3 regions of the Bacillus cihuensis genome follow, and region 1 is predicted to be linked to each of the others. Evidence: riboswitches for the same ligand, from Rfam matches in the RefSeq annotation. Region 1 holds a riboswitch; each other region holds the start of a gene.
The links. A riboswitch is a leader RNA that binds a small molecule or an ion and turns the genes downstream of it on or off. The one in region 1 is predicted to bind lysine.

Region 1 (10,663 bases):
TCCGCATCCGCCTGAAGCAATGTAACTCCCCATTGTGTTTCGTCGTCCATAATCGCCCAATCCAAAGATGATGGCCCTCTATCTCCTTTGATTCCAGGGTGAACAATAATGCACACATGACTTCTCCATATTAATTCCGGAATAGCCGTTTTTAAGAAAGGAGCAATAATTAATTGAGGGCTAAATTGAGTAACAGCTTCTATCATTTGATCTTCACTGCCGGCTAATTGAACGAAAACCTCATGTCCCCGATCTGTGAGTTCTACAAAAGCTCTCTGACTAAGACTGTTGTGTGAGGTTGTGATAAACAAAATACGCATAGTAATATCTCTCCTTTATCAGAAATTATCTCTAGATTAAATAAAAATAACTGCATCTAGTGAACCAATACCCTGTTCACACGTTTTTAAAGTCCAATTTTTAATATACAAATTCATTTTCATAGAGCTTAGAGTATACTAAGCAGACTATATTTTTTGACACAAAAAAAGACTAACCATTCACTGAGTAGTCTTAAATTATTTTTCTATAAGCTATTTAAATGTCGAGTAAGTTTTATGGGGTGTAGCATCTTTAACAATGCACAAAACCCAATTAGAATGACATTTACTTCAATAGAACTTTTAGAAGATAACAAAGATTTTTGCACCCAGATGACTTAACTATTTCTGACTTAAACTCGTGTCTTTGCACCTACATATTTTAAAAATCTATCTTTTAAATTTTTAAAATAATAAGTAAATTCTACAATAAATTTACCATATCAATCCAATACAGTAAATGTTTTATAATGAAAATAACTAATAATTCAAAAAAGGGACATAGGTGAACTGTCCCATTAAACAAATCTATGAAATGAAATATTAACAGAACAATATCCCTTTCCTAATACTTTAGTCGTTACAAAGTGGTATACCTACTGATTTTAAGGCTTCAGCTATATCAGCTGAAATTTCAACTTTAACGGGTTTCCCCAAAATTGTATCGATTAAATAAAATTTACCTTTAATTTCCTTTATACATTTCACTACTTTCCCCTCCTTTACCTATGAAACTAATATTAGGTATTCTTAGATCCCTATCATCTTTATGCATAGCTTAGGGAAAGACGATGTCTCCCGTGATTCCATAATTTCATAACCTCTGTATGGATCATGTCCCGGTATTTTGCAGTCGTGGAAAAATCATACCTCCAGTCTTCTATTAAAATATCTTACTTTTATATTTGTATGGTATAAATTGAAATTCGAATGGGACAAAGTGTTATTTATCTAGAAGGAACATAGGGACAGTAAGTCCTATGCTAGTGATAAAAACAAAATGAAAAGGCATGAACTCAAGTAATAATACCGAGCTCATGCCTTACAAACTATCTATAAATAAAGTATTAATCTGACCAATTACAAATCGATAAGACTTGGAGGTAGCTTTCTAAATCCTTTTGTTGTAATAAGTGCATAGACAACCCCAATGGCCATCCATATAAAGCCTACTTTCAACGTCATTGGTGACAAATTAATAAATAGGTAGAAACAGATTAAGAAACCTAGGCCCGGAATTAATAAATAACGGACAAATTTCTTCTCTTTTTTACGGAAATAATAATACACAATGACTGATAAGTTAACAAACATAAAGCCAGTTAAACCGCCAAAGCTCATTAATTCGGCAACAAAATCGATTGATAAGAAAAGTGCTCCAGCAATACTAATGCTGCACATTAATAATATATTGTAGATAGGTGTTTTATATTTAGGATGTAAATGTGTAAAGAATTTTTTCGGCAGGACTTCATCACGTCCCATACTAAACATTAACCGTGAAGCACTTGCCTGACCTGTTAAACCAGCTGTAAAAGTTGATACGATAATCGCTACTGTATAGAGTGTTACAAGCACTGCACCACCTGCTACATTCGCTATATCAAATAATGCCGTATCGGCTGAGCTAAAGTTATTCACATCTGGCCATACTAGCTGAGCAATATACGCTTGCACGATAAATATAACCCCACCGATTAAACAAGAAAGAATGGCTGCTTTCCAAATATCATTTTTGGGATTCACCGATTCTTCCGATAATGTTGTAATCGAATCAAATCCTAAAAATGAGAAACATGCCATCGCTGCACCTGAAATGATTGCCGTCGTCACAAATGTTTCGTTATTAAAGAACGGAGTGATCGATACTAAAGCAGATGCACCGCCTTCTCCCATAATCGACTTTACACAAAAAATAACGAAGATGACAACAACAATTCCCATAAATAATACTAGAATTTGGTTCGTTTTTGCCGCCATTTCAATTCCAAGAATATTTATTACCGTAATAATCACAGCAATAATGAATACCCAAACCCAATATGGAATGGATGGAATTAATGCATTAGCATAGGAAGCACCAACCATAAAGACGATTAAAGGCACTAATACATAGTCCATAAACATGGCCCAACCGGCAAAAAATCCCAAATGCGGATTGATCGCACGTTGTGTATACGTATACGTTGACCCGGAAACTGGAAACGCTGCGGCCATCCTGCCATAGCTATATGCCGAAAACATCATCGCAACCATCGCGATTAAATAAGCTAACGGCAACATACCGCCAGTCGACTGTGCTGCATAACCATATATATAAGCAGGAGCTATTGGCGTCATAAAGGCGATGCCATAAATCACCAAGTCCTTCAGTGTTAGGACACGCTTAAAATGAGGAGCAGCACTGTCTTGATTTACATTACTTTGTCCTTGACTCATCTAAAAAGCTTCCTCTCTATTTTTGAACGACAGTAAGTTGTTCAATTTCCTCTGAAATGAATTGAATGGTTTCATCTGTGCTCATGACTTGGCAATAAATTTGATTCATGATCATGATTTCTGCATCATGTAATTGTTGTGTCGCTGCTGCACAAGCATCTTCTACTAAAATCACTTCAAAACCCGCATCTGCTAAGCTACGTACAGTTGAGGCAACACATTGGTCTGTTACAACACCAGTACAGACAACTGTTTCAATGCCCATGTTACGAAGTAAAAACTCATAGTTTGTACCACTTAAAACGCTATCTGTCGTTTTATTTACCACGATTTCATCTTCTAATGGTTTTAATTCATCTACCATTTCTGCACCCGGATCACCGATTGGTAATAAAATATTGTTCCAACCTGGACGACGTTGTACAGGAGAACGATCACGTCCATTCTTATGATGACAAGCAATCCGTCCGAAAGTTACTTCTAATTGATTGGCACGGAAAAAGTCTAATAGTTTTTTATTGTTTGGAATTGCTACGTTATCAATACGGTCATAGAAATATTCCCACTTATCGAACATTCCCTTTTCACGTGCAACTTGAGCATCTAGCCCATCACGGCTAATAAATTGATTCTGCATATCAACAACTAAAAGTGCAGTTTTTGCTGGGTCTAATTTCATTCTAGCTTCGCCAGTCGGAATAAATTCGTAATAAAGAGTTTGGTGTTTGTCCATAATCATTTCCTCCATAATAGCTTCATAAGCTATATTCATTTTTTTCAATACAAAATATTTGTGAGCCTCGTATCCTAACTTAAACGATGAAAAAGGTTCAGGTTCTCAAATTGTATTACCTTACGAAAGTGGTGGTGCGGAGCAAATATTTTTGAAGCCCCGCCCTTTTCCACAAAAAAAGAGATTCCCCTATATGCTAAAGGAATCTCTTAAAGGCAATAAAAAAAGACTATATACCTTCCGAGAAAGAACCCGGAAATCGATGTAGCCATTCCAAATTCCTCACCCTTTTATCTCATCTGAGAGATAGCACATCTTAATAAGTTGGGAAACTTATTAAGACAGTCCTGTAATTATTCATTACAGACCCAGCACATAATGGCGAGAACTCATTATATACTTCGGCGATATTTCCTTCTGCTTAGCTTCTTCGTCTTCTCGGACTCCACTAAGCACTAATAAATATCGCGCCTCTACCTCACAATCATAAAAAGCGAGGTGTATTGATTTACTGAAATTATTATATAATTATAAATATTACGATGTCAATTTAAAAATTTACCATTACTAACCTTAGAAATAAGCAAATTATTAAAAACGTTTACAAACAGAATAATATATTAACATAATTCAAATAACTCCAGTTCAAGATTTTCTTTTAAACAAACAAGATCCGCTTCAGAATAGCATAAAAACTCATTTGCGATTTATGATTGCAAATGAGTTTTGTATCACTAGCTAACATCTAGCTTGCTTTAAAAAAATGACTTGTATGAATTTTTTTACTTTAATTGTTTTGCTTAAGCATTGATATAAACCACCATCAGATCTCGTTTATTCAACTAAAGAAAACGATTAAAAATTGGAATATCTGCAACAGTCTCATATATTAAGATCTAAAGCCACGACATCACGTACTTTGCCGGTTAGCTTAGCACGCCGGGGACATAGAAACAGGAATCTGTCCCATTGGACATCTAAGAAAGGAAATATTTGAGGACGCTTTATTTACTAAAAAAAAATAAACTTACTATTAAAGAATTACACTCTTTAGTTCAACGGTGTGATATTTTCTTTTCTTTAAGTCTTTTACTTAATTCTTTAAAGTTTTGTATTACATCAGGCATTGATAATTTTTTTGCTAACATGCTCCCTTTCTGAATAGAGTCTGAGGCTTCGTCTAATAAATTTGCTTTTAGTTGAGCATCTGCAAGGCAATACCAATAAAACCACGCATCCATTTTTGAAATCTTAGCGTCAAAAAACCTTTTAATTTTAGGATAATATCTAGAATATAATTCTGCATTAAGAATCAACTTTTCACCATTCCATGTTAGTACATCCACAAAATAAGTATCAGCTATATACCGTTGCCAAACTGCTAAAGCTACTTTTTTATTTTCATTCAATAGGTCTAATTTATGATAAGGAACCTTAGCTATCATTTTAAATGAATGATCAGTCCACTTAAAAATTTCAAGTTGGTTTCCTGCTGAAGCACCAATTGTCCAACCGAATAAATATTCATTGATTCCATCACCAGTAATATCTGCGAAACCTGAAAAGTGCAACCCCACTGCTTCTCTTTCTGTCTCCCAAATTTTTATCCAACTTTTCTGCTCCTTTTTTAATAAAATGACCCCGTACTGAGAAGGCGATGGCTGGTCTTTTGCTTTTATTTCATATGTAATAATGATTTCTTTCTGGCCATCTTGGTTAAAGTCATATTGTTGAATTGGTTGTGTTGACAAAGGGTTTTCAGGACTTACCAGTAATGAGTTTGACGGTATAAACTCTTTAACTATTTGTATGAACTCTTTATTTTGTTCACTGTCAGCGTAAACAAATATCTGAGAAAGATTTAATATCCCGAATATCAGTATGAACAATAGTATTATTTTCTTCATCAACTTGCCCCCTTTAAACCGGCATTTAATGATATAGTTCCCTGATATTCACTTTTTATATTTGAACTATTTAGAAACGTACTATTAATCTCAACTGATGGATTGCTAGAAATACATGATTGGATGGACAAAAATACATTGAATCTTTTTACTTAAACTAACTCTGTTGATATTTGAATAAATCGAACACTTTTGTTCTATAATGGACGTAAAATAGGACGAGAGTGAGTTGTTAAGAATGGCATTGAAGGACATCATCCTAGATATACAGCAGATCAATACCGCCTGAAAGAGTTCTTTGCTAAATCTTTATCTTCCTAAGAGTGGTTTCATAATCTGGTAGATAAACATCAAGAGTTAGCACTTACAGATACTGCTCACGTATTTAGTGTGTTTAGAAAAGAAGATGGAACACATTTAGGAATGGTTGATTTTTCAACCTTGCAAGAGATGATTTCCAATGGGGAAGGATAGGATATACCATCCATAATCAGTATTGGAAAAAAGGTTACGGCAAAGAAGCAGTAAAAGAAGCTCTTAACATTGCGTTTCAACATTTGAAATTCCGTATAGTAGCTCATATTAACATTGATAATATACCTTCTATAAAATTAGCAGAAGGTATAGGTATGGAATTCGAATGTATTCGGAAAGGTTTTATAGACGAATATGATGAGTGGACAGACCACTTAATTTATTACAAGAACTCAAAGTAATTTTCCAACAATCGGGAGATTTAATTAAACAAGGGGACTCCGTTTTTGGGAGTTCCCTATATTTATTATAAAAATCAACATTATTCTTTAACAAGGTTTCTTCTTAAGTCTTTTTTTCTTCACTTTTCCTTTTAAAAAGGCTGTTTTCACATACTTTGTTGCTTTTCAATCATTTTTACACTAATAACCCGGGTTGATTTCCGTTGCAGGTACTCGCTTTCCGCGGGCGGTCTCAGAAGCCTCCTCAGTGCTTTGCACTTGCGGGGTCTCCCTCAACACGCTTTTCCCGCAGGAGTCTCGCACCTTCCACTACAATCAACATCTGTTAATTGGTTTCTTGCTAAAAACAACAATCTTTACGAAAAGAGCCTTTAAAAAATATAAAAAGGTATCCTATCCTATGAAGAAATATACCCCTAATTTGCTTAAGACTTGTTAGACCCAATTTTCAGCATGGTTTCTAATTAAAGAAATCATGCTATTCATGGATGGAGAAAGCCATTTATCTTTATGATACGCAAGAAATGTAGAAATTGCCGGATGTTCCGGTTCAACTTCTTCTCCTTTTAGTTTATCGCTTTCTATTTCTTCTTTCACCGAAAAGTAAGGCACCAGTGAAATACCTAAACCACTTCGAACACACTGCTTAATCGCTTCTATGCTTTGAAAGTCTAAACTCTCTTTAACATCCATCTGTTTATACCGAATATACTCCTCAAACACTGACTTATAACTGCATGTTCTCTCTGTATAAAGAACTGTTCTCGTATCAACTTCTTTTTCTGGTGGGCTAATCAAAACCATTCTTTCTCCTTTCAGCTTTTCGCAATGAAGCTCAGGTAGAAACCAATCATCTTTTTCTAATACTAATGCCAAGTCGATGTCTCCGTTTTGCAGACTTCTTGTAATATCATAATGATCCAGAGATTTAAGTGCTATGTTAACTTTAGGGTAAGATTTTTTATATTCCAGAAGCATAGAAGGGACCCGACAAATTGTTAGCGATTCTGATATACCAAGAGTAAGATCTCCTGCAGGTTCTTCATCCATGTTTAACGCTTGAGAATACAATTCAATGATTTTAACGGCATATGGAAGAAACCTCTGTCCATAATGGGTTAAAATAACTTTTTTACCTAGCCGATCAAATAATGGTTTACCTACTTCTTCCTCTAATTCTTTAATATGAGTTGTGATAGAAGACTGTGCATACCCTAGATGTTCAGCAGCTTTTTTAAATCCTCCTTTATCAACAATTGTTTTGAGTGTTATAAGATGACGAAGCTCCATAAATAACGATATCCTCCTTTAGTTCATTTTTATCGAACTAATAGTTCTGTATTATCTATTTTACTAAACTATAATAAGGATTTACAATTAAGCTAGTATACAGGTTCAAATCTTTCAAATAGGGAAAAATATAATAAATACACAAAAGAGGTGCTTAGATAATGACAGATACCAAATTGATATTTGAGTCTGTTTCACTAGGTTATACAACATTAAATAATCGTGTAGGAGTTGCACCAATGACACGTATCAGTGCAACATCTGAAGGATTAGTCACCGATCAGATGGTATCGTACTACACATCTTTTGCCCGAGGTGGGTTTGGGCTTATCATTACAGAAGGGACTTATATTGATGACAAATATAGCCAAACATATTTTAATCAACCGGGTATTGCCTTCAATGAACAAGCCCAAGCATGGAAGAAAGTTGTAGACTCCGTCCATCAAGCAGGGACGAAAATCTTTATGCAATTACAGCATACAGGTTCTCTTTCTCAAGGGAACCGTTTTGCTCAAGAAACCATTGCACCTTCAGCTATTCAACCAAAAGGAGAGCAATTAACATTTTATTTAGGAGAAGGTCCATACCCAACACCAAGAGAAGCGACAAAAGAAGAAATCTCAGAAGTTGTAATCGGGTTTGTCAATGCGGCAAAACGTGCTCAATCAGTCGGATTTGATGGGGTTGAAATTCATGGAGCAAATGGCTATTTACTAGATGAGTTCCTTACTGATTATACAAATCAGCGTACAGATAAATACGGAGGTTCTACGGAAAACCGAGTTCGTTTATTAGTGGAAGTCTCTGAAGCTGTTCGGGAAGCAGTTGGAAAGGACTTCACCATTGGTATAAGAATTTCACAAGCGAAAGTAAATGATTACACACATAAGTGGGCAGGAAAAGAACAAGATGCTGAAATCATCTTTGGTCAACTAGGAAAAGCCGGTCTTGACTATATCCATGTTACGGAATATGAAGCATGGAAGCCTGCATTTGATACAAGCGAAGCATCACTCGCATCTCTTGCGAAAAAATATGGGAAACTGCCTATAATAACTAATGGACAATTGGAAGATCCTGAAAGAGCGAGGAAAATTATTGAAAAAAGGGACGCCGATGTGATTGCCTTGGGTAAGGGGGCATTGGCTAACCATGATTGGCCTAACAAAGTAATAAACGGGGAGTCATTAGAAGCGTTTAAACCAGAGGATGTGTTAAGTCCAACTGCTAAGATTAAAGATTTTGAAGTGTAAATCTTATAACAGAGATTAGTTTAAGGGTCAACAGGGACATAGGGACAGGGCAGGTACCTATCCCTATGACTCATATTATTAATCTATTATATTATTAACGTTCCATGCGCCTTCCCTTCGATAATCTGCTCCCCCATACACTACACCATCATCAACAACTAAACTTTGAACACTTCCAAAGGGGAGTGAGGACTTTTCTTCGACGACTTTAAAGCCCAATTTCCGCAATTTTTTCTTTACTTTAGACGAAAGTTCGCCCTCAACCACAATTACATCTTCATTTACTTCCATAAAGAAGCGCGGGTGATCAATTGCATTTTGTATGGTTTCATCGTATTTTATATTTTGAACCAATACCTGTGTAATCACCGAAGGAATACGGCTACCGCCTGCACTTCCAATTCCCATCACGGGTTTTCCATCTTTGACTATAATTGTTGGAGCAATGTGGCTAACAGGTCTTTTCCCTTCCTGAATACGATTTGGAGATTTTTCATGCTCACTAAAGTTTTTCAGTTGGTTATTCAAAAAGAATCCATCCATATATTTACCTGATCCAAAAAAGTTACTTAATGTATTCGTTACGGAAACCATCATTCCACTTTTATCGACGATTACAAAATGGGTCGTATCAGAATGTTCTTCTTTTTCGGCCTTTGAATCCAGTTTCGATTTATAGCCTCCTTCGGAAATGTCGGATACTAGTTTTTCACTATACTCTTTTGATATCAATTTTTCCAAGTCCATATCCACGAAATTCGGATCACCTACATGGGCGATTCGATCACGGTAACTCTTACGATTAATAATCCCCAATTTATAAATATACTCGTCTTGGCTCATTTCTTTCTCAAACTCCATCTCGTCTACCATTTGTAATGATTGAGCCAGCATTACACTACCAGAAGGAGGAGCCGTTGAATAAATGTCAAATTTATCAAATTTGAATTTTATAGGTTTTTTCCTTTCTGCCTCATAACTTTTTAAATCACTTAAGTTAATCGTTTTTACATGATCATGAATATGTTCAGCTATTTCCCCCTCATAAAATCCCTTTGCACCTTCTTTTTGAATGATACGAAGCGTATTTGCTAATTCTTTTTGACGAAGCCTCTCACCAGTCTGTATCGCTTTTCCATTCGGGAAAAAATGAGGTACTTCATCCTTGTTAATTCGATAAGACGCACCTTTCAATCTTTCATGCAACGTTTTTGAAACATCAAAACCTTTCTCTGCCAGCTGTATCGAAGGTTCAATTAATCGTTCCATTTCAACCGTTCCCAATTGCTTATGAACTTTTTCCATTCCTTTGACAAATCCCATGATCCCTGTTCCACTTGAAGGCAGCGTATCTGACGTTGAAAGCGTATAATAGTCATATACAATTGGTTTTTCCCCTTTTCCCTCATGAATAATCATTTCACCACCGCCACCAAGTCCTGAACCATAAGGTTCGACCACACCTAATGCATACGAAACAGCCACAGCTGCGTCGACTGCATTTCCTCCCTTTTCAAGTACTAACATTCCTATCTTCACCGCTAAGTCATTATCAGCAGATACACCATAACCTTGATTTTCTTCACTGCTTTCTCCTTTTGGTTCTGCCAATTCATCGCTGCTTTGATCAAATTCCACAGATATTGGTTCTTCTTTTTTGATTTCATTTAAACGGGAAAAGTTCATTATCCAAACTGTTAACAAAACAGCTAGGACAATGAACCCCCACCAGAAAATACGTTTCATAAGATCACATCACAAAAATTAAAATTCCAGAAATTAAAATAAGCAAAATAATAGCATGTTGCGTACTTCTTTTTTTATGCCATTTAATCGTTTTTAAAACCCATTGCGAAAAAGTCATTTTTTTACTTTCTGCTCTCATTGGATAATTAATCTCCTTTTAGAAAAGTATTTTATACGTCAATACAATACAAAATGTCGATGCAGTTAGTAGCAATGTACTACTTAGCGTAGGAAAAACACCTTGCTTTTGAATTGT
Region 2 (10,663 bases), on a different contig from region 1:
TGGTCAAGACGTATTTGAGAAGATTGAACGATATCCCAAACCAGTTATTGCTGCCATTCATGGCGCAGCTCTTGGCGGAGGATTGGAGCTAGCGATGGCCTGTCATATCCGTTTAGTGACGGAAAATGCAAAGCTTGGCTTACCAGAGCTTCAGCTTGGACTTGTACCTGGATTCGGTGGCACCCAGCGCCTAACCCGTTATGTGGGGGGGGCAAAAGCTTTTGAAATGCTGTTTACAAGTGAACCGATTACAGGTATTGAAGCTGTTCGATATGGGTTAGCAAACCATGCTTATGTAGATGAAGAGCTTTTGATTAAAGCAAAAGAATTGGCAGAGAAAGTGGCGAAGAAAAGCCCGCTAGCATTGAAAGCGGCGATTGACCTTGTAAATGATGCCAAGCCAGAGAGTTTTTATAAAGGCATTGAAAACGAAGCGAAAAGCTTTGGCACGATTTTTGTTTCAGAAGATGCCAAAGAAGGAATAAGCGCTTTTATTGAGAAAAGAGAGGCTGTTTTTAAAGGCAAGTAACAGATTTTTCTGGTTGTGTTTGTTCAAAAAGGCGGAGAAAAAAGTATTCGACCTTTTTGAACTACGTTTAAAATAGTCTTAATTTTTAAAATAATAGGAGGGGTTCCTTTGAATATTTATGTATTACTGAAAAGAACGTTTGATACAGAAGAAAAAATTACATTAGTGAATGGAAAAATCAATGATGACGGGGCGGAATTCATCATTAACCCGTACGATGAGTATGCAGTAGAAGAAGCGATTCAAGTACGTGATACACATGGTGGGGTAGTAACCGTTGTTTCTGTAGGGAATGAATTAGCAGAGAAGCAGCTACGTACAGCACTTGCGATGGGCGCTGATAAAGCGGTTTTAATCAATATTGAAGAAGATGTAGAATATGGCGATCAATTCACAACTGCAAAAATTATTAGTGAATATTTAAAAGATAAAGATCCTGATTTAATGATCGCTGGAAACGTTGCAATAGATGGAGGCTCTGGTCAAGTTGGTCCACGAGTAGCAGAACTATTGAGCATTCCTTATATTACAACAATAACTCAGCTGAAAATAAATGGTAAAAATGTAAGCGTTACCCGTGATGTGGAAGGCGACGCAGAAATCATTGAAACGACTTTACCATTATTAGTGACTGCTCAGCAAGGATTGAATGAGCCACGTTATCCATCTCTTCCAGGTATCATGAAAGCAAAGAAGAAGCCGTTTGAAGAATTAGAATTGGATGATTTGGAACTTGTAGAAGACGATGTAGCAGCAAAAACAAAAACGATTGAAATCTTCCTGCCACCTAAAAAAGAAGCAGGAAAAGTACTGAGCGGTGATCTAAACGAGCAAGTTAAAGCACTAGTACAACTCCTGCGCTCAGAAGCGAAAGTGATTTAGTTTTTGTCCAGTTCGATCAAACCGACAATCCCGATTCAAACAATAAATGGCTTACAGGAGGTTTATATTAATGGCTAGAAAAATCCTTGTATTAGGTGAAGCGCGTGATGGCAATTTAAGAAATGTATCATTTGAAGCAATCGGCGCTGCTAAATTAGCAGCAGATGGTGGTGAGGTGGTAGGCGTTTTAGTAGGAGAAAGCATCCAAACATTGGGCAATGAATTCATTCAATATGGTGCGGACCGTGTCGTGACAGTGGAAGATGCAAAACTTGCTCAATATACGTCTGATGGTTATGCGCAAGCAGTTCTTGCGGTCATTGCTGCGGAAAACCCAGAAGGGATTATTTTCGGTCATACAGCTCTTGGTAAAGACCTGGCTCCAAGAATTGCTAGTAAATTGAATTCTGGACTTATTTCTGATGTCACTTCTATTGAAGAAGCTGGAGGAAATCTTGTCTTCACTCGTCCGATTTATTCAGGCAAAGCATTTGAGAAGAAAATTGTCATAGATGGAGTCATCTTTGCAACGATCCGACCGAATAATATTGAGCCGCTAGCGAAGGACGAAAGCCGTACTGGGGATGTTTCTTCACTTCATGTGGAGATTAAAGACCTTCGCGCTATTATTCAAGACGTGGTAAGAAAAGCTACAGACGGTGTCGATCTTTCAGAAGCGAAAGTAGTCATTGCTGGTGGCCGTGGTGTGAAAAGTGCAGAAGGCTTCAAGCCATTAAAGGAGCTTGCCCAAGTTCTTGGCGGAGCAGTCGGTGCTTCGCGAGGTGCATGTGATGCAGACTACTGCGATTATTCCCTCCAAATTGGGCAAACAGGGAAAGTTGTCACACCTGATCTATATATTGCCTGCGGTATCTCTGGAGCCATCCAACATTTAGCGGGAATGTCCAACTCGAAAGTGATTGTTGCAATCAACAAAGACCCTGAAGCAAACATCTTCAAGGTTGCGGATTACGGTATCGTCGGCGACTTATTTGAAGTCGTTCCATTACTTATTGAAGAATGTAAGAAACTTAAAATTAACTCCTAAAAATGTCAGACCTCACACCTTATACATTGTTTATAAATTCCTTTATACGTAAAATAAATGTAATAGTGTCAAAGGGTCAGACCTCACATCCTATACACAGTTGATAAGAAACCTTTACGCGCTATTAACGAAATAATGTTGTAGTGGGGTCTGAACCCTGCCCCTTACGCTAATCTGATCTATTAAAAGCATATGTCTTGATTTTTGCAATCTGATGATGCTATTTTAAGTATTATTACGAATCTGATTGCGTATAGATACGTAAGCTAGGGGTATCTTAGCAATGAAGCAAAATAATAGTATGCATACTATAATCAATGGTATACTGTTTTTTAGAAATATAGTATTTATTAGGAGGTATATATAATGGCAATTGTACATTCAACTGATCAAACATTTACAAATGATACAAACGAGGGCTTAGTGCTTGCAGATTTCTGGGCTCCATGGTGCGGACCTTGTAAAATGATCGCTCCTGTTCTAGAAGAACTTGATGGCGATATGGGTGACAAAGTGAAAATCGTAAAAGTGGATGTAGACGAAAACCAAGAAACTGCTGGAAAATTCGGCGTAATGAGCATCCCGACTTTGATCGTGTTAAAAGATGGAGAAGTTGTTGACAAAGTGGTTGGATTCCAACCGAAAGAAGCATTATCAGAACTTCTTGCGAAACACGTGTAATTCTTTTATCATTAAGAAACTTCAAGTCTATGGCTTGGAGTTTTTTCTTTTATATATTTTTATCCCGCTTTATCGAAGTGGAACGGAGAAATTAGCGACACTAGAACGGGACTACCAATCAGTGGGAAGAAGAAAAGCCCCACTGATTGAAGTTTCACTTTATACAGATTGATTGGTTGGGAGGTTTGACATGAATCAGAGAATGAAGGACAAGCTTGCCCTGCTTCCTGATCAGCCCGGCTGTTACTTGATGAAAGATCGCCAGGGAACCATTATATATGTCGGCAAAGCAAAAGTGCTGAAAAATCGGGTTCGATCGTATTTTACCGGCACCCATGACGGCAAAACGCTAAGACTCGTCAATGAAATTGAAGACTTCGAATATATTGTCACATCATCAGATATCGAAGCGCTTATATTGGAATTAAACTTAATCAAAAAACATGACCCAAAATATAATATCATGTTGAAGGACGATAAAACGTATCCGTTCATCAAACTGACGAATGAACGTCATCCGCGCTTAATTATCACAAGAAAAGTGAAAAAAGATCAAGGTAAATATTTCGGTCCTTATCCGAATGTCATTGCGGCTAATGAAACGAAAAAGCTCCTTGACCGAATATATCCGCTTAGAAAATGTAATACATTGCCTGATCGTGTGTGCTTATACTATCACCTTGGCCAATGTCTCGCACCGTGTGTGAAAGAGGTGCCACAGGAAGAATACAAAACGATGATGAATGAAATTACACGATTTTTAAATGGCGGTTATAAAGAAATTAAAAATGAGTTGTCTGTTCAAATGCATGAGGCAGCTGAAGCACTAGATTTTGAACGAGCTAAAGAATATCGAGATAAAATTGCCCATATAGAAGTGACGATGGAAAAGCAAAAAATGATGTCCAATGACTATACCGACCGTGATGTGTTTGGCTATGCATATGATAAAGGCTGGATGTGTGTCCAAGTATTCTTTGTTCGTCAAGGTAAATTGATTGAACGTGATGTCTCGTTATTTCCGATTTATGATGAACCCGATCAAGAATTGTTAACCTATTTAGGGCAATTTTATTCAAAGGCAAATCATTTCAAGCCAAAAGAAATTTTTCTGCCTGAAACAGTCGACTTACAATTAGCTGAGCAATTATTACAAGTTAAAATTATTAATCCAAAAATTGGTCAAAAGAGAGAGCTGCTTAAACTTGCTAATAAAAATGCGAGCATTGCGCTTTTGGAAAAATTCGCTTTGATTGATCGGGATGAGGAGCGCACGATTAAAGCAGTAGAGACGCTAGGTCAAAAACTAGGTGTTTATACACCACACAGAATCGAAGCGTTCGATAATTCAAATATTCAAGGTACGGATCCTGTTTCTGCGCTTGTCGTTTTTATTGATGGCAAGCCTGAAAAAAAGGAATACCGTAAATACAAGATTAAAACGGTTAAAGGCCCCGATGATTACGAGTCGATGCGTGAGGTAGTTCGCCGCCGCTATTCAAGAGTATTAAAAGAAGGACTGCCGCTACCAGATTTAATCATAATTGATGGTGGTAAAGGACATGTTGAAGCGGTGAGAGATATTCTGGAAAATGAACTCGGTCTAGATATTCCGCTCTCAGGTTTAGTAAAAGATGAGAAGCACCGAACATCTGAACTGATGATTGGCAATCCACTTGAGATTGTTCCGCTTGACCATAGAAGTCAGGAATTTTATCTGTTGCAACGGATTCAAGATGAAGTGCATCGGTTTGCCATCAGTTTTCACCGTCAACTGCGTGGGAAAAATGCTTTTCAATCTATGCTTGATGAGATTGATGGCATCGGCGAGAAACGAAAAAAACAACTTTTGAAGCATTTTGGCTCGGTAAAGAAAATGCGAGAAGCAACGGTAGAAGAAGTACAAGCAGCAGGTATTCCACGACCTGTTGCTGAGGAGCTTGTGAAGAAATTGCAAGAATAATCTTGCTGTTCGAAATTGGGTGTGCTATACTACAGATAATTTTATATGACCTTTAACTATTTAAAGTGTTGATAGAGGTGCGAGTTTCATTAGTAAAGACTTGGAGAAGGATGAGCTTCTGTGAAAAGTCTTGAAAGGGGAAGTCGCCGAAGCAATCAAGTCTCATAGCTTGATTAGCTGGTCTGACATTGAATAAATGGCAGATTGTCAGAGCGATTTTGTTCTGGAGGGCTATCTCACTGTGATATTCGTATGTCTAGGATACGTTACCACAGCAATGAGATAATTCTCATTGCTTTTTTTGTTGGGAAAAAACAGCTGGAAAGGGTGTAACAAAGTGGGATTAATCGTACAGAAATTTGGCGGTACATCAGTAGGAAATATTGAAAAAATCAAACATATAGCAACGCGTGTCATTGAAGAAGCAGCTTTGGGGAATGAGGTTGTTGTCGTTGTGTCGGCAATGGGTAAAACGACTGATGAGCTCGTAACGATGGCGAATGAAATCAGCAGTACTCCGAGCAAACGGGAAATGGATATGCTGTTATCAACAGGAGAACAAGTAACGATTTCATTTCTTACGATGGCTTTACTTGAACAGGGGTATGATGCCATTTCTTATACGGGCTGGCAAGCTGGGATTAAAGCTGAATCGATTCATGGGAATGCACGAATATTGGATATTGATACGAACCGGGTTCAAGAACAGCTATCGGCCGGGAAAATCGTAGTCGTAGCGGGCTTCCAAGGAATTGATGCGATCGGTGAAATTATGACATTAGGTCGCGGTGGTTCCGATACGACCGCTGTTGCACTAGCTGCAGCTTTAAAAGCAGATCGCTGTGATATCTATACAGATGTAACTGGTGTGTTCACAACAGATCCTCGTTATGTAAAATCAGCTAGGAAATTACAATCGATCTCTTATGATGAAATGCTTGAATTAGCGAACCTTGGGGCGGGCGTCCTTCACCCACGAGCCGTAGAATTTGCGAAAAATTATGGAATACCACTAGTCGTACGATCAAGCATAGAACAAGAACAAGGAACAATCATTGAGGAGGAAGTCACGATGGAAGAGAATTTAATTGTTAGAGGGATCGCATTTGAAGACAGTATTACAAGGGTAAGCATTTTTGGACTGACTGGAAGGTTAACTTCATTATCTACCATTTTCACAACACTTGCAAAGCAGCACTTAAATGTAGACATCATTATCCAAAGCATAACAGATACAGGTACGACGAATTTAACATTCTCCATTAAAACAAAAGACGTAAGTGAAGTGTTAAATGTTTTAGAAAGCAATAAAAAAGAATTACAGTTTGAAAGAATCGAAACGGAAAGTGATTTAGCGAAAGTGAGTATCGTCGGTTCTGGAATGGTTTCTAATCCAGGAGTTGCGGCGGAAATGTTTGCGATTCTTGCCGATGCAGGCATCCAAGTGAAAATGGTTAGTACTTCTGAAATCAAAGTTTCTACAGTCATCCCAGACAAAGAGATGGTGCGGGCTGTTGAGACATTGCATGTCAAATTTCAGCTTGATGAAAGAGTAGTAGTTAGAGCGTAAAAAATGAGTAGAGGATCGTTAAACCTATGCAAAGCATGGCCTAACGATCCTCTTTTCTTCTTATCTACTCAATCGGGTCTTTTAAATCTAATTTTACCAATATCGTCACTCTTCCAGCACGCCGTTTCGATTCTTCAGCGCCTTCTGCTGTGAACTTTTTTTGGAGGCTGATTTGTTCAGCGAGAAATCCAGTCTCTAGTTGAAAGTGACACTCCGTGTTCAATTTAAACCGTCTTTCAACCATTATACCGGTTAATGCCATTTCAAGTTCATCTTTAGATTGTTTGACAAATGTCAAGTCCCCCCAGCCGGCACTAGAGAAAAAGTCAATGATTTCATCTATGTTGTGAAGCGGAAATTTCCTTGCCAACTGTTTTCCAGCCCAATATAGAACATGGGGAGAATCTTTGCCTAAAATATCATTTAATAATATTTCTCTAATTAATTCATAGCCAAAAATCGGGATATTCATTTCAGTATTGTCAGATATTTCTTGTAGAGCCTGAGCATCTTTTTCCATCGTATTCCCCACTTTCTATACAACTATTATATACGTTTTAAGAATTGAAGCATTAATTTTTTATAGCAAAATCCTAAATTAAATTGTTGGATAAATGACGTTTTCTGGGATTTTTCTTAAGGGAATAAGGTAACATACTATTTTTAGTTACTAATTTAATTCGCTTTAGACTAGTAAAATAATTCTATTTTAAAAAAAGAAATCTTGTATCCGTTTTCTTGACGCAATTATCAGACAGGGGTAAAATGGACATGTCAGAGGATTGTTAAATAGTTTCATACATTTAGTAAATGCAGGGGTAAGGGAGAATTGAATTTATCTTTGCGAGAGTTTTCACAAATTAAGGGGGGGCACTTTGTGGCGCAAAATCGAGAGTTTGGGAATCGTAGGCTTCATTCACTTCTTGGGGTAGTTCCGATTGGACTGTTTTTAATCTTTCATTTAACAGTCAACTATATGGCAACAAAAGGAGCGGACACCTTCAATGCAGCGGTTCACTTAATTGAATTCACGCCGATCAAGATTGTCGTAGAATTTGTTGTCATTTATTTACCGTTGATTTTCCATGCTGTTTATGGGATTTACATCGCCTTTACAGCTAAAAACAATTTAGGGAGATTTAGTTTTTTCCGTAACTGGATGTTCTTTTTACAGAGGGCATCAGGAATTATAACGTTAATCTTTCTTATTTGGCATGTGTATACAACAAGAATTCAAGCGGCACTTGGCGCTGAAGTAAACTTTGACATGATGGCAACGATTTTTTCAAGCCCATTCATGATTGCTTTTTATATTGTAGGTCTTATTTCAACTGTTTTCCATTTCGCTAATGGTCTTTGGTCATTCTCAGTAAGCTGGGGGTTAACCGTTTCACCTAAATCGCAAAAGGTCATGACTTATATAACGTTGGTAATATTCCTAGTCCTTAGCTATATTGGGCTACGTGCAATTTTTGCTTTCGTATAAGGGGTTAGAATCAATCAGTGCAAGCTAACAAGTTTTGAACGGATATGAGGGAGTGAGCAATAATGGGTAAAGGTAAAATTATTGTCGTCGGTGGAGGTCTAGCTGGATTAATGGCTACGATTAAAGCGGCTGAGCATGGACAACAGGTAGATTTATTCTCTTTAGTTCCTGTTAAACGCTCGCACTCTGTTTGTGCTCAAGGTGGCATAAATGGAGCGGTAAATACAAAAGGTGAAGGGGACTCCCCATTGATTCACTTTGATGATACGGTTTACGGCGGCGATTTCTTAGCGAACCAACCGCCAGTTAAAGCAATGTGTGAAGCGGCACCATCAATTATTCATATGTTCGACCGGATGGGTGTTATGTTCAACCGTACACCTGAAGGTTTACTAGATTTCCGTCGCTTCGGTGGAACACAGCATCACCGTACAGCATTTGCTGGGGCGACAACCGGACAGCAATTGCTATATGCATTAGACGAACAAGTTCGTCGCTATGAGGTAGAAGGACTTGTTACGAAATATGAAGGCTGGGAATTCCTCGGGGCTGTTATAGACGAAGAACAAGTAGCGCGCGGGATTGTTGGCCAAGACTTAAAAACAATGGAAATAAAAGCGTTCCCAGGCGATGCTGTCATTATGGCAACCGGTGGACCAGGGATCATCTTTGGTAAATCAACGAATTCAATGATCAATACAGGATCAGCGGCTTCTATTGTTTATCAACAAGGCGCGATTTATTCGAATGGAGAATTCATTCAAATCCATCCAACTGCACTACCTGGAGATGATAAACTTCGATTAATGTCAGAATCAGCTCGTGGAGAAGGCGGACGCGTTTGGACGTATAAAGATGGAAAACCGTGGTATTTCTTAGAAGAGAAATATCCGGCATACGGAAACCTTGTACCGCGTGATATTGCAACGCGTGAGATTTTCGATGTGTGCGTAAACATGAAGCTCGGTATTAATGGCGAAAACATGGTTTATCTGGATCTCTCTCATAAAGATCCGAAAGAATTGGATATTAAACTTGGTGGAATCATTGAAATCTATGAAAAATTCATGGGTGAAGATCCACGTAAAGTGCCAATGAAAATCTTCCCGGCTGTTCACTATTCAATGGGCGGACTATGGGTAGATTATGATCAAATGACCAATATTAAAGGCTTATTCGCTGCAGGTGAGTGTGATTATTCACAGCATGGTGGCAACCGTCTAGGTGCTAACTCTCTTCTTTCCGCTATTTACGGTGGAATGGTAGCAGGGCCAAATGCTGTTAAATATATTTCTGGTCTTGAGAAAACAAGCGAATCTCTACCATCTTCTTTATTCGATGGTTATGTGAAGCAAGAACAAGAAAAATGGGATGGCATTATGTCGCTTAATGGAACAGAAAATGCCTATGTTATACACAAAGAGCTTGGCGAATGGATGACAAATAACGTAACTGTAGTACGTCATAACGATCGATTACAAGCAACAGATGCGAAGATTCTCGAGTTAATGGAACGGTATAAAAACATTAATATCCTAGATACAGCAAAATGGAGCAACCAAGGAGCTTCTTTCACGAGACAATTACAAAACATGCTCCAATTAGCTCGCGTCATTACAATAGGTGCTCTTAATCGTAACGAAAGTCGCGGAGCTCATTATAAACCGGACTTCCCGGAACGTAACGATGAAGAATTCATGAAAACAACAATGGCTAAGTTTACTGGACCAAATTCAGCTCCTGAATTCTATTACGAAGATATTGATGTTTCGTTAATTGCACCTCGTAAACGCGACTATACGACAACACATTAAAAAGAGGGGGAGAAAACAATGGCTGAGACTAAGACAAAAACAGTACGTTTTGAAATATCTAGACAAGATACTCCAGATTCAGCTCCATATACAGAGACTTTTGAATTAGAGTATCGTCCAAATATGAACGTCATTTCTGCACTGATGGAAATCCGCCGTAACCCGGTAACAGTAGACGGAAAAACAACAACACCGATTGCTTGGGACATGAACTGCTTGGAAGAAGTCTGCGGAGCTTGTTCAATGGTGATCAATGGCAAGCCAAGACAGTCTTGTACAGCACTTATCGACCAATTAGAACAACCGATTCGCTTAAGCCCTATGCGCACATTCCCTGTAGTTCGCGACTTACAGGTGGATCGTAGCCGTATGTTCGATTCATTGAAAAAAGTAAAAGCATGGATTCCAATCGATGGAACGTATAATCTTGGACCAGGTCCTCGTATGCCAGAAAAGAAACGTCAATGGGCGTACGAACTTTCTAAATGTATGACTTGTGGTGTATGCCTGGAAGCTTGCCCGAATGTGAACAGTTCATCCGACTTCATTGGACCATCAGCACTTTCACAAGTACGTCTATTCAATGCCCATCCAACTGGAGAAATGAACCGTTCAGATCGTTTGAATGCAATTATGGGAGACGGAGGCCTAGCAAACTGTGGGAACTCACAAAACTGTGTACAATCTTGC
Region 3 (10,663 bases), on a different contig from region 1:
GCAACATGGACCAGCCCATCAAGTCATTGATACAGACGTATTAAAAGGTATTTATGATATGGATATCATGATCCAGAACGTGAATGAAAATAAAATTTGTATGTATTACGCTTGAAGTTTCCATTTGGTTATTCATCATTTCAACGAACAAAAAGGAAATCAGGCATCGTTGCAACGGTTATTTGATTTACCATCATAGAGCGTTAAGATAACGATGGGGCCCCATCAATCAATCTTGTCGAAGTTTTGGGTAAATTCAATAAACATGCAGTGAATTGTTGGTTTTTGTTTCTGAAGTGATTTGAAATAATAATAAAATTTTTCGGGGTGAAGAAATGAAGAAAATATATGTAGCACTATTGATCTCCATGTTAGCTATTTTTATGGTAGCATGCGGTTCAGATAAACAGGAAAAAAGTAATGCGAATGCGAAAGAAGAAGTTAAGAAAGAAGAAGTTCAATCAGAAAGTAAAGAGATCACGGTTAAGCATCTTCTCGGAGAAACAACTGTGCCAACCCTTCCTGAAAAAGTTGCAGTATTCGACATGGGTTCACTTGATACTCTAGATAAGTTAGGTGTTGAAAGTGTTGTAGCAGTTCCACATCAAGGACTTCCTAACTATTTAAATAAATATGAAGGTACTACAGAAAATGCTGGTGGATTGAAAGAACCGGATTTTGAAAAATTAGCAGAAGTTGCTCCAGACTTAATTATTATCTCAGGTCGTCAATCAGAGTCATATGAAGAATTGTCAAAAATTGCACCGACTATTTATATGGGTGTAGATACAAATAAATACATGGAATCATTTGAACAAAACGTTACAACACTCGGTGAAATCTTCGGTAAAGAAGACGAGGCCGCTAAAGAATTAGTAAATGTTGAAAAGAGCATTGACGAACTTAAAACAACTGTGAATCCTGAAAAAACTGGTCTTATCGTTCTTTCTAACGGTGGAAAAGTAAGTGCATATGGACCAAACTCACGTTTTGGAATTATTCATGATGTGTTTGGTGTTAAGGCAGTGGACGATCAATTAGAGGTTTCAACCCATGGACAAAGCATTAGCTTTGAATACATTGTAGAAAAAAATCCTGACTACTTATTTGTAGTCGATCGTGATGCAGTTGCCGGAGATGGTGCTGCTGCTAAAACAACGATAGAAAACGATTTAGTAAAAGGAACAAAAGCTTTCAAAGAAGGTAATATCGTCTATTTAGACCCTGCATACTGGTACCTATCAGGCGGTGGACTTGAATCGGTTCAGGAAATGGTTAATGAAATTTCCGAAGGGCTAAAATAATTCTAAAAAACAAAAACTAAGGAAGCCTTAAAAGGGTCGACCTTGTAGGCTACATACAGGATTGCGTAATTGTATTTATACGCACCTTATCCTGTATGTAGTATTGCAGGTTTGGCCCTTTGCTTTTAAGGCCGACTTAGTTTTTTTATTTTGGGTATGAATTGAGTTTTCTTAGTGCTTAGAATTTGTTTGTCTATCTCCTGAGCAGTCAACCTCAAACATTCCGATGGTGAAATGCCTCATGCTTGTCGAAACTGTACAAATTATGCTGACTAACTTCGACAAATGCCAGTTGTCATATCGGATCTTTGTCGAAGTGTTTAATAGAGGCCTGCGGTTTGCTTCTGTAATTTAGTGGAAAAAACAAGACGGTTATGATATAATGAAAGGATCAGCTTAAAGAATAATTGTGGATCCAACATTCCAAGTGATGGAAGTTTACCCTCTTTCTGTTGGAATATTGTAAAGGGAGTGTAAACGTTTTTGAATCACTATGGAATAAGGAGTGACTTGAATTTGGCTTTATACTTGGGAAATATGGAAATGAAAAAAAGTGATATTTAATGGAATGTCATGTGAAAGTCCGTTATAGTAATGGTTATGGTGTTGGCGATAAATAATAAGCTGTTATTATTTTTGAACAGAGTTCATATGATAATGAGTATTAAGCACCTTACAATGGATTTGCTTAATTGTTACAATTTCTTTACAATAGGCATCCGTGGTAATAAATGGATAATCACAGAGCTTATCTTGACTTATTGTTCGAAAATGATAGTATGTATTTTATGCTCAAAAGCAAATGATTTAACAGGACAAATAATCAGTATTTACTTCATAGTTCAAGGCTCAGATTACTAGATTAATAGAGGTGAAACATGAATAATTTTCTTAAAAAAAGTCGAAGTATTTTACAAACTAGGCTTCTTAGTTTCTTCATAATAGCAGTAGTACTATTTTGGATTAAAACATATATAGGCTATCAGGTAGAATTTAATTTAGGAATAGATAACAAACTTCAATCATTTTTGTTATTCATTAACCCGATTAGTTCAGCCGTTCTATTTTTTGGGATCGCATTGTTGGCAAAGGGGAAAAAAACATATAAATGGGTGATTCGGTTAAATTTCATTTTATCTGCCATTTTGTTCTCGAACATCGTTTATTATCGTTCTTTTACTGACTTCATTACTTTACCAACACTTACTCAAGCGTCAAACTTTGGAGACTTAGGTCCAAGTGTGTTAGCGTTATTCAAACCGTATGATATTTTGTATTTCTTGGATACAATCATATTAATTGCTTTGTATTATTCTAAAGCAATTAAGCCGAGTGAAATGAAAATAAAACGCCGTACGGTTGCTATGGTTTTCCTTGCTGGGATTGCTATTTTCTCGGTAAACCTTGCATTAGCGGAAAAAGACCGTCCGCAACTACTCACAAGAACATTTGACCGTAACTATATTGTTAAATATTTAGGTATGTATAATTACATGGTATATGATGCTGTACAGAATACGAAAACATATGCACAGCGAGCAACGGCAAACAGTACTGACATCGCTGAAATTGTTAATTTTACAAAAGCGATGTATGCTGAACCAAATCCGGAATATTTCGGTGCTGAAAAAGGCAAGAATGTGATCTATCTCCATTTGGAATCGATGCAGAATTTCCTTATTGATTACAAGCTTAATGGAGAAGAAGTTACACCATTCTTAAACTCATTAGCGCATAGCACAGACTTCATGTACTTTGATAATTTCTTCCATCAGGTTGGTCAAGGTAAAACATCTGATGCAGAGTTTATGCTTGAGAACTCATTGTACGGCTTGCCACAAGGTTCAGCATTTACGACACATGATCAAAATACGTATCAAGCTGCACCAGCTATTTTAGGGGAAAAAGGATATACGTCTGCTGTTTTTCATGGTAACTATAAGACATTCTGGAACCGCGATAAGATTTATAAAGCGCTTGGGTTTAATCGTTTTTACGATGCAAGCTATTATGATATGAATGTAGAAGATACAATGAGCTATGGCTTGATGGATAAGCCTTTCTATCAAGAATCAATCCCGATGCTTGATAAATTGCCACAGCCATTTTATTCGAAGTTTATCACAGTGTCTCACCATTTTCCGTATTCGATAAATCAAGACTTAACAACGATTGGACCTCATACAACAGGTGATAAATCAGTTGATAATTACTTCCAAACAGCCAGATATGCGGATGAAGCACTTAAGGAGTTCTTTACCTATTTAAAGGAATCCGGTTTATATGATAATTCCGTAATCGTCATGTACGGTGACCATTATGGAATCTCAGAAAACCATATGAGAGCTATGTCCAAAGTACTTGGAACTGAAGTTGGGGAATTCGAAAACGCACAATTACAACGTGTACCTTTATTGATTCATGCACCAGGTGTCAAGGGTGGAGTCAACCATACGTATGGAGGCCAAATTGATCTAATGCCTACTCTTATGCACTTATTAGGTGTTGATACGAAAGAGTTTGTTCAATTTGGGACAGATTTATTGTCTAAAGACCATCACGAATTGGTTCCATTCCGAAATGGAGATTTTGTTACACCAACTATCACTTCAATTAAAGGGAAATACTATGATACCAATACAGGGGAATTAATCGAAGAAACAGAAGAAATTGATGCAACAAAACAGCTTGCGCAAAAATTACTTCAGTACTCCGATAAGGTTGTGAATGGAGATTTATTGCGTTTCTATACGCCTAAGGGTTTCACACCAATTAAACCTTCTGACTATAATTATAATAACGAAGAAAGTAAAGAAGCTCCGGTGGATAATACGGTGGAAGCACCTACTCAAGAACCATCTGGAGAATAAGGGAACAGGCAGGAAGATGATTCTTCTTGCCTGTTTTTTTGTCTATGCAGATGATTTTACTGCAAAATAAACGAAAATTTGGTTTCGACGCGTAAATTTAAAAAGAAGGTCGATGTAGGTAACAAGACCAGTGTTTTACATGGAAGTATTTGTTTCAGGTTATTTATTTCGTTTATTACATATTTCATCTTCTCTTACAAACACTAAATTTGTAATAACTAAAAAGGAGTGATGGATATGAAGAACGCAATCATTGCGGGCGGAATAATAGCAACACTATTTGTTGGAGGGTGTACAGCCAACAATGCCAATCAGGGGACTAAAAAACAAGGTGTGGATAACCCAACAAATGTAAGTTATAACCCAAACATGAATCCTAACCGGAATTATGACGGGAACTATGACGGGAACTATAATGTAAACTACAATGAGAACAATGGAAACTACAACCGGAACTATAATGTAAGAAACAACACTAATAATAATAACATCCGTGAAGGAAACGACCTTGCTATGGAAGTCAATAAATTGCGAGAAGTGAATAGTTCTTCAGTGATGGTAATGGGAAACAGTGCCTATGTTGCTGCTGAGCTATCGGATAAAGGAAGCAATGAGTTAGCGCGGAATGTAGAGGAGAAAATAGCAGATAAAGTGAGAGCAGCTGATCCATCAATTGAAAATGTGTACGTGTCCTCGAATCCTGACTTTATTGATCGGATGCAAGGCTATTCGAATGATGTAAGAAATGGCCATCCTATTTCTGGTTTTGCCAATGAATTCACTGAAACAGTGAAACGAGTTTTTCCGTCTGCACATTAACTGTAGGGGGATAGCTTTGATCTCCGGATTACGTGAGGAAAGCATATTAGATTCCTTACCATAATTTATTGGCTATGTTAAAGCTCATTGTTGATTTTGACATTATGTTGATTGGAGCAGAAGGTGTGGACTCCAACGGGAAAAGTGAATCAAAGGGAGACCTCACAGTCGCGCAGCGCTGAGAAGGCTCCCGGACCCGCCCGCGGAAAGCGAACGCCTCTCGTTGCAATCAACAGGCAAGTTTATCAGAGCCAATTTATTAGAACAGGCTATCCTAAAAAAAGGTCAGACTCTCATGTGGAGTCTGACCTTGCTTTTTTATTTATTCCCTTTCAAAATCACAGTCTTTTAAAGGAATTAATTTTGTTTTGTATTTAACTTTATAGACAAGCCAAACGATTAAGAAAAGAGGTAAACCGATATAAGAAACAAATACTCCATTCCAATCGATCCCGCCTCCTGTAAAGGCTTGATAGTTTTGCCCTAATATAATGAAAATACATAGAAATAGTGCTAATAATGGTCCTAATGGGAACCATTTTGCCCGATAAGGAAGATTTTTAACGTCATTTCCTTGAGCAATATAAGCTTTACGGAATCGGTAATGACTAATGGCAATACCGAGCCATGTAACGAAACCAGCCATACCGGAAGCATTTAATAACCACATATAAACTGCACCATCTCCGAAGAAAGTGGTTAAGAAGGCAAGCGATCCAACTAAAGTAGTTGCAATTAAGGCATTGACTGGCACGCCTCTTTTATCCAATTTACCTAAGAATTTCGGTGCTTTACCATCGCGTGCTAAATCCCAAAGCATACGAGTAGAGGCATACATGCCTGAGTTACCTGCGGATAATACAGATGTTAAGATAATGGCATTCATGACAGATGCAGCAAAGGCAAATCCTGCCCGTTCAAATACAAGTGTAAATGGACTTACGGAAACCGCATCACTTAATAATCGTTCATCTGTATAAGGAAGAATCATCCCGATGACAAAAATAGATAAAATGTAAAACAGAAGGATCCGCCAAAATACAGTGCTAATGGCTTTTGGAATATTTTTTTCTGGCTCTTCACTTTCTCCTGCAGCTACTCCGAGTAATTCTGTACCTTGAAAAGAAAAACCAGCTGCCATGAAGATACCGAGAATAGCGAAGAATCCGCCATTAAACGGTGCGTCCTCGATTGTGAAGTTAGTAAAGCCAACAGATTCTCCACCCATAATACCGAAAATCATTAAAAATCCAGTAATAATAAAGATAATGACCGTTACAACTTTAATAAGGGCAAACCAAAACTCTGCTTCACCAAAGCCTTTAACAGACAGGTAGTTGAAGCCAAACATAATCACAAGTGCAAGTGCGCTCCACATAATTGAAGGGCTTTCTGGGAACCAAAATTTCATAATCAATACAACGGCAGCAAGCTCTGCTGCAATCGTAATTGCCCAGTTATACCAATAGTTCCAGCCGATGGCAAAACCAAATGCTGGGTCAACAAAATTCGTTGCATACACTTTGAATGACCCAGCTACTGGCATGTAAGCCGCCATTTCGGCAAGACTGGTCATTAAGAAATAAACCATGATCCCTACAGCTGCATAGGCGAGCAGTGCTCCTCCTGGTCCTGCTGTATGAATAGCGCCGCCACTTGCTAAAAATATCCCTGTACCGATCGATCCTCCAAGAGAAATCATCATCAGGTGGCGTGCTTTAAGACTCCTTTTTAATTGAGTTGGGTTAGCTGGTGAATTCGCCAATATTTTATACACTCCTTTTGTATGAAGGACACGGGGATAGTGTTCCGCAACCTTCTAATATAGCCAAACTGCTTAGCGCATATACTAATTTTAGTATAGAAAGTACCTCGAAATCCGGCTCCGCACCGCCACCATTTAGGATTAGATGAATGTAGCGTGGAATATGATTAATCCTAAATGGTAAATGATGGCATTTTGTTATCATGTCATACAGGTTTTGTTTGGAAGGTTAAATAGTTTTAAAGAGCAAATAAAAAAACAGCAGTCGAAAAAGATCGACGGCTGTTTAAGTCCGTTAAATCCTTCCGAAGATAGCTCTCCACGTTGATAAACGTGACAGTGATGTTCCTATTCGGAAACATCGCCAGCCTGGATAGTCAATGATCTATCTAAACTTCGGCAACTTATCCTTTCAAACGGAGTCATGAATTTCATTGAATCTCGTCCGCTTTACTATTATAAGCTGCAGCCTCTACCCCATCGGTGAATGGGAATATTTAATTAAATATGATAGTAGTATAATGTATTTCTAGAGTATAAGCAATGTTTAATTTTGAAAAGTAAGTTATCATTTAACAAAATAGGATAGGTGCCCATTTTTGATTATATGGTGATGATATCCAACAAACGATATAGTTGTGATTTTGTAGGTATACAGTATAATGGATAGATGTAAGAAAGGGATTATTTTCGCAAAATGCAACTGAACATAGTTCCCTTAATCCTTCTTAGGGGAGAGTAATATGGAATCAAAAAATAAACTTTCATCCAGAATTGATTATACATTAGCATTTATACTATTTCTGCTATTTATTACGAGCTGTATTGCGATATACAGTGCACAGACATCTGGACAATATGTAAATAACTTTTTGATACAACAAGTATTTTGGTACGCGGTTGGTGTAGGTATTGTTGCAGCTATTATTACCATTGATTCAGATCAATTAAAGAAAATAACTTGGTATTTATATGGATTTGGACTTTTTTTACTTTTTTTGCTAGTGATAGCCCCAGATACGTTAGCTCCTAACATAAATGGGGCCAAGAGTTGGTTCGTCATTAAACATGTAGGTTCGATTCAGCCTTCCGAATTCATGAAGACGTTTTTGATCATAGCGCTTGCCAATGTAGCGTCCGCTCATCATGAAAGAAATCCAATTAAGACGCTTTCAACGGATTTCTGGCTGTTGTTGAAATTAGGTCTAGTAACGATGGCACCAATTATGCTAGTTATGTTGCAGCCTGACTTAGGAACTTCTCTTGTATTAATTGCAATTTTAGTTGGAGTGATTTTTGTTTCAGGTGTTTCGTGGAAGATATTAACACCTATTTTTGCAGGCGGTACAGTAGTCGCTGGAACAATATTATATTTTGTTCTCTGGCATCCTGATATTTTAGAAAAATATTTAGGGGTCAAGCAATATCAATTTGGACGGATTTATTCCTGGTTAGACCCTTATAATTACGCCAGTTCAACAGGATATCAATTAACGAAATCACTGCTTGCTATTGGATCAGGGCAAACGACAGGAAAAGCATTAGAAGGTGGCATCGGTGCCAGAGAAGTGTACTTGCCAGAAAGCCATTCTGATTTCATCTTTAGTGTGATTGGGGAAGAATTCGGATTCTTTGGGTCAAGTATTGTTGTTAGTTTGTTCTTCTTGCTGATTTATCATATTACGAAATCAGGGATGGACACGAAGAATAACTTCTATACGTATATTTGTGTAGGGGTAATTAGTATGATTACGTTCCACGTATTTCAAAACATTGGCATGACTATTGGTGTTTTGCCGATTACTGGTATTCCGCTTCCCTTCATTAGTTATGGTGGGAGTTCACTGATGGGAAATATGATGGCGATGGGTCTAATTTTTAGTATTAGATATCATTATAAGAAATATATGTTTTCTACGGATAAATAAGTAAAGCACAAATGCTAACTTGTAGGTTCTTAAAAAAATCACTTGCAAAGGAGTGTTGATATGAACAATCAATTTACTGAGCAATTTGATGGTTTAATTGAGAAATATACGGAACTTCTTACTGGTGAAAATGATCCTGAACTTCAGGAAAAAGTACGATACTGGGCACTTTATTCGTATATTGCTAAATCGATGCCTGCTCTTGCTAAACATTGGAATGCCACCTATCCAGAAGCAAAACAAGATATGATTAAGCTGATTCAAGAAATAAAAAAACTTAACGATGATTATCGAGAACAAAAGGAGAAGGCTTAGCCTTCTCCTTTTATATTAAGGGGCAGCACCAGCACCTACAAGGTTTAGGCGGAGGATAACTGCCTAATCTAGTTGAAGATGCTAACCCGTCTGTCATAAGCTGTAATACTCTGTGGCAATCTACGCCACGCCATATTCCATCCTAAGCTTGTCGGATTATCACAGGATGGAATGGCGCCCATTGCTCACAAAATGTGAGCAATCTTAGGAGACGTTCCTACATCAGTCGCCTCGCTTTAACGAAACGCAAGCATATGATTTGACGACACAATCAGTGGGCGATGAACAAACCCTCTACTGATTGAGATTCACTTTATTGTATTCCAGGGCCATAAGGAAATTGCGTTTTATAGCCGCTAAATTGTTGAAAGGCTTGGCCGATTTTTTGCGTGTCTTCTTGTTCCAGGGCATACCAGCCTTTTTCAAACATTAAGTAATAAAGTTCCCTTTGAGCTGTTTCCACTTCGGTATAGATGGATTGAATATCCTGGTACATAGTTTGATTGCTCAATTCATTTAATGCTACTCCATAAGAACTTTTTAAATATTTTTCTGTACTCAGCATATCATTTACGAAGTCACGTTCATTCATTTGTGGTGTTTTTGGAATAGGTGATTCAGGGTTTTGCACTTTACTTTGATTGGGCAAATTGTATATCTCCTTTCATCATGATTATTGGAACTGTTGATTTTGCTGAGCAGGATTAAGATGTGCAAGTACGGTGTTATAATGGCGCTGATGCATTTGGCCATATTTATTCAAGGCTTGCACGACTTGTTGATCTTGGCATTGAGCGGCGAAGAAATGAGCTTTCTTCATAGCAAGTAAATTCCAAGAAAGCATATCTTTTAAATAAAGGCTATCTTTCGTTGAAACCATTTGGGGTGGCTGTTTCATAACCCCGATAGGAGTTTGGCTCTGTGGCTGGTTGCCTTGCATATTTTGTTGCATCATATTTCCTCCCACCTCATCGTTCTTCTAAAGAACACCACTATTAAAAGGAATACATACTATAGTGAGGAACAACTTCATTTTTTAAATTGATTATTTGTACTGTTCACTTTGTTTTGTCCATGTCCTTCTACTCCAGGACCTGCGTTGCCTTTTACGCTCGCTGCACTTACTGCAGCCTTTGATGGGTTATCTTTACGCTTAACCATTTACGAATCACCTCCTACCTCGTTAGTCTTTGTGGTTAGAGAAATAATATGTCACCATTTGTTGAATGAAAAAGTGGCGTTTTTAGCCAATAATGATTGCGGAATTTTCTGAAATCAACTATATTTAAGATAGAAAAAGGTCGCGTATTTTTTTAATGAAAAAATGAATGAGTATTCATTCAAAACAATTAAGTAAGGGGGATATGAACTTGGTTCGACAAATCAGAAAGGCCGCTGTTTTAGGGTCAGGGGTTATGGGCTCAGGGATTGCTGCACACCTTGCTAACTTAGGAATTCCAACTTATATATTTGATATCGTCCCCAGAGAGCTTTCTGAGGATGAAAAGAAACAAGGATTGTCACTAGAAGATAAAGCGGTTAGAAACCGATTAAGCCGTACATCTATTCAAAACCTCTTGAAACAAAAGCCTGCCCCACTTACTTCAAAAAGTAATCTCGCACTAATTGAGGCAGGTAACTTTGAAGATGACATAGAAAAAC

Region 2: linked by a shared signal. The riboswitch ahead of V179_RS0114795 (aspartate kinase) and the one ahead of V179_RS0102160 (cysteine hydrolase family protein) in region 1 are both predicted to bind lysine.
Region 3: linked by a shared signal. The riboswitch ahead of V179_RS0123695 (amino acid permease) and the one ahead of V179_RS0102160 (cysteine hydrolase family protein) in region 1 are both predicted to bind lysine.

Annotation. Positions count from the first base shown of each region.
Region 1 covers NZ_AYSD01000010.1:482,027-492,689, reverse strand. The annotation lists gene V179_RS26870 (hydrogenase maturation protein) at 1-320, opposite strand, end outside; gene V179_RS31935 (hypothetical protein) at 894-1,028, opposite strand; gene V179_RS26865 (APC family permease) at 1,401-2,759, opposite strand; gene V179_RS0102160 (cysteine hydrolase family protein) at 2,776-3,492, opposite strand; lysine riboswitch at 3,792-3,976, opposite strand; gene V179_RS0102155 (hypothetical protein) at 4,548-5,399, opposite strand; partial or broken gene V179_RS29520 (GNAT family N-acetyltransferase) at 5,721-6,115, shown strand; gene V179_RS0102150 (LysR family transcriptional regulator) at 6,551-7,405, opposite strand; gene V179_RS0102145 (NADH:flavin oxidoreductase) at 7,567-8,661, shown strand; gene ggt (gamma-glutamyltransferase) at 8,740-10,407, opposite strand; gene V179_RS31930 (hypothetical protein) at 10,412-10,546, opposite strand; gene pgsC (poly-gamma-glutamate biosynthesis protein PgsC) at 10,565-10,663, opposite strand, start outside.
Region 2 covers NZ_KI632495.1:1,873,251-1,883,913, reverse strand. The annotation lists gene V179_RS0114820 (enoyl-CoA hydratase) at 1-529, shown strand, start outside; gene V179_RS0114815 (electron transfer flavoprotein subunit beta/FixA family protein) at 638-1,411, shown strand; gene V179_RS0114810 (electron transfer flavoprotein subunit alpha/FixB family protein) at 1,482-2,459, shown strand; gene trxA (thioredoxin) at 2,826-3,140, shown strand; gene uvrC (excinuclease ABC subunit UvrC) at 3,331-5,103, shown strand; lysine riboswitch at 5,168-5,345, shown strand; gene V179_RS0114795 (aspartate kinase) at 5,441-6,673, shown strand; gene V179_RS0114790 (YslB family protein) at 6,738-7,193, opposite strand; gene V179_RS0114785 (succinate dehydrogenase cytochrome b558 subunit) at 7,551-8,159, shown strand; gene sdhA (succinate dehydrogenase flavoprotein subunit) at 8,222-9,973, shown strand; gene sdhB (succinate dehydrogenase iron-sulfur subunit) at 9,992-10,663, shown strand, end outside.
Region 3 covers NZ_KI632498.1:383,210-393,872, forward strand. The annotation lists gene V179_RS0123670 (iron ABC transporter ATP-binding protein) at 1-115, shown strand, start outside; gene V179_RS0123675 (siderophore ABC transporter substrate-binding protein) at 336-1,304, shown strand; gene V179_RS0123680 (LTA synthase family protein) at 2,183-4,174, shown strand; gene V179_RS0123685 (YhcN/YlaJ family sporulation lipoprotein) at 4,412-4,993, shown strand; gene V179_RS0123695 (amino acid permease) at 5,316-6,758, opposite strand; lysine riboswitch at 7,063-7,241, opposite strand; gene V179_RS0123700 (FtsW/RodA/SpoVE family cell cycle protein) at 7,502-8,686, shown strand; gene V179_RS0123705 (YusU family protein) at 8,747-9,001, shown strand; gene V179_RS0123710 (spore coat protein) at 9,315-9,593, opposite strand; gene V179_RS0123715 (hypothetical protein) at 9,675-9,956, opposite strand; gene V179_RS30310 (YuzL family protein) at 10,031-10,162, opposite strand; gene V179_RS0123725 (3-hydroxyacyl-CoA dehydrogenase/enoyl-CoA hydratase family protein) at 10,366-10,663, shown strand, end outside.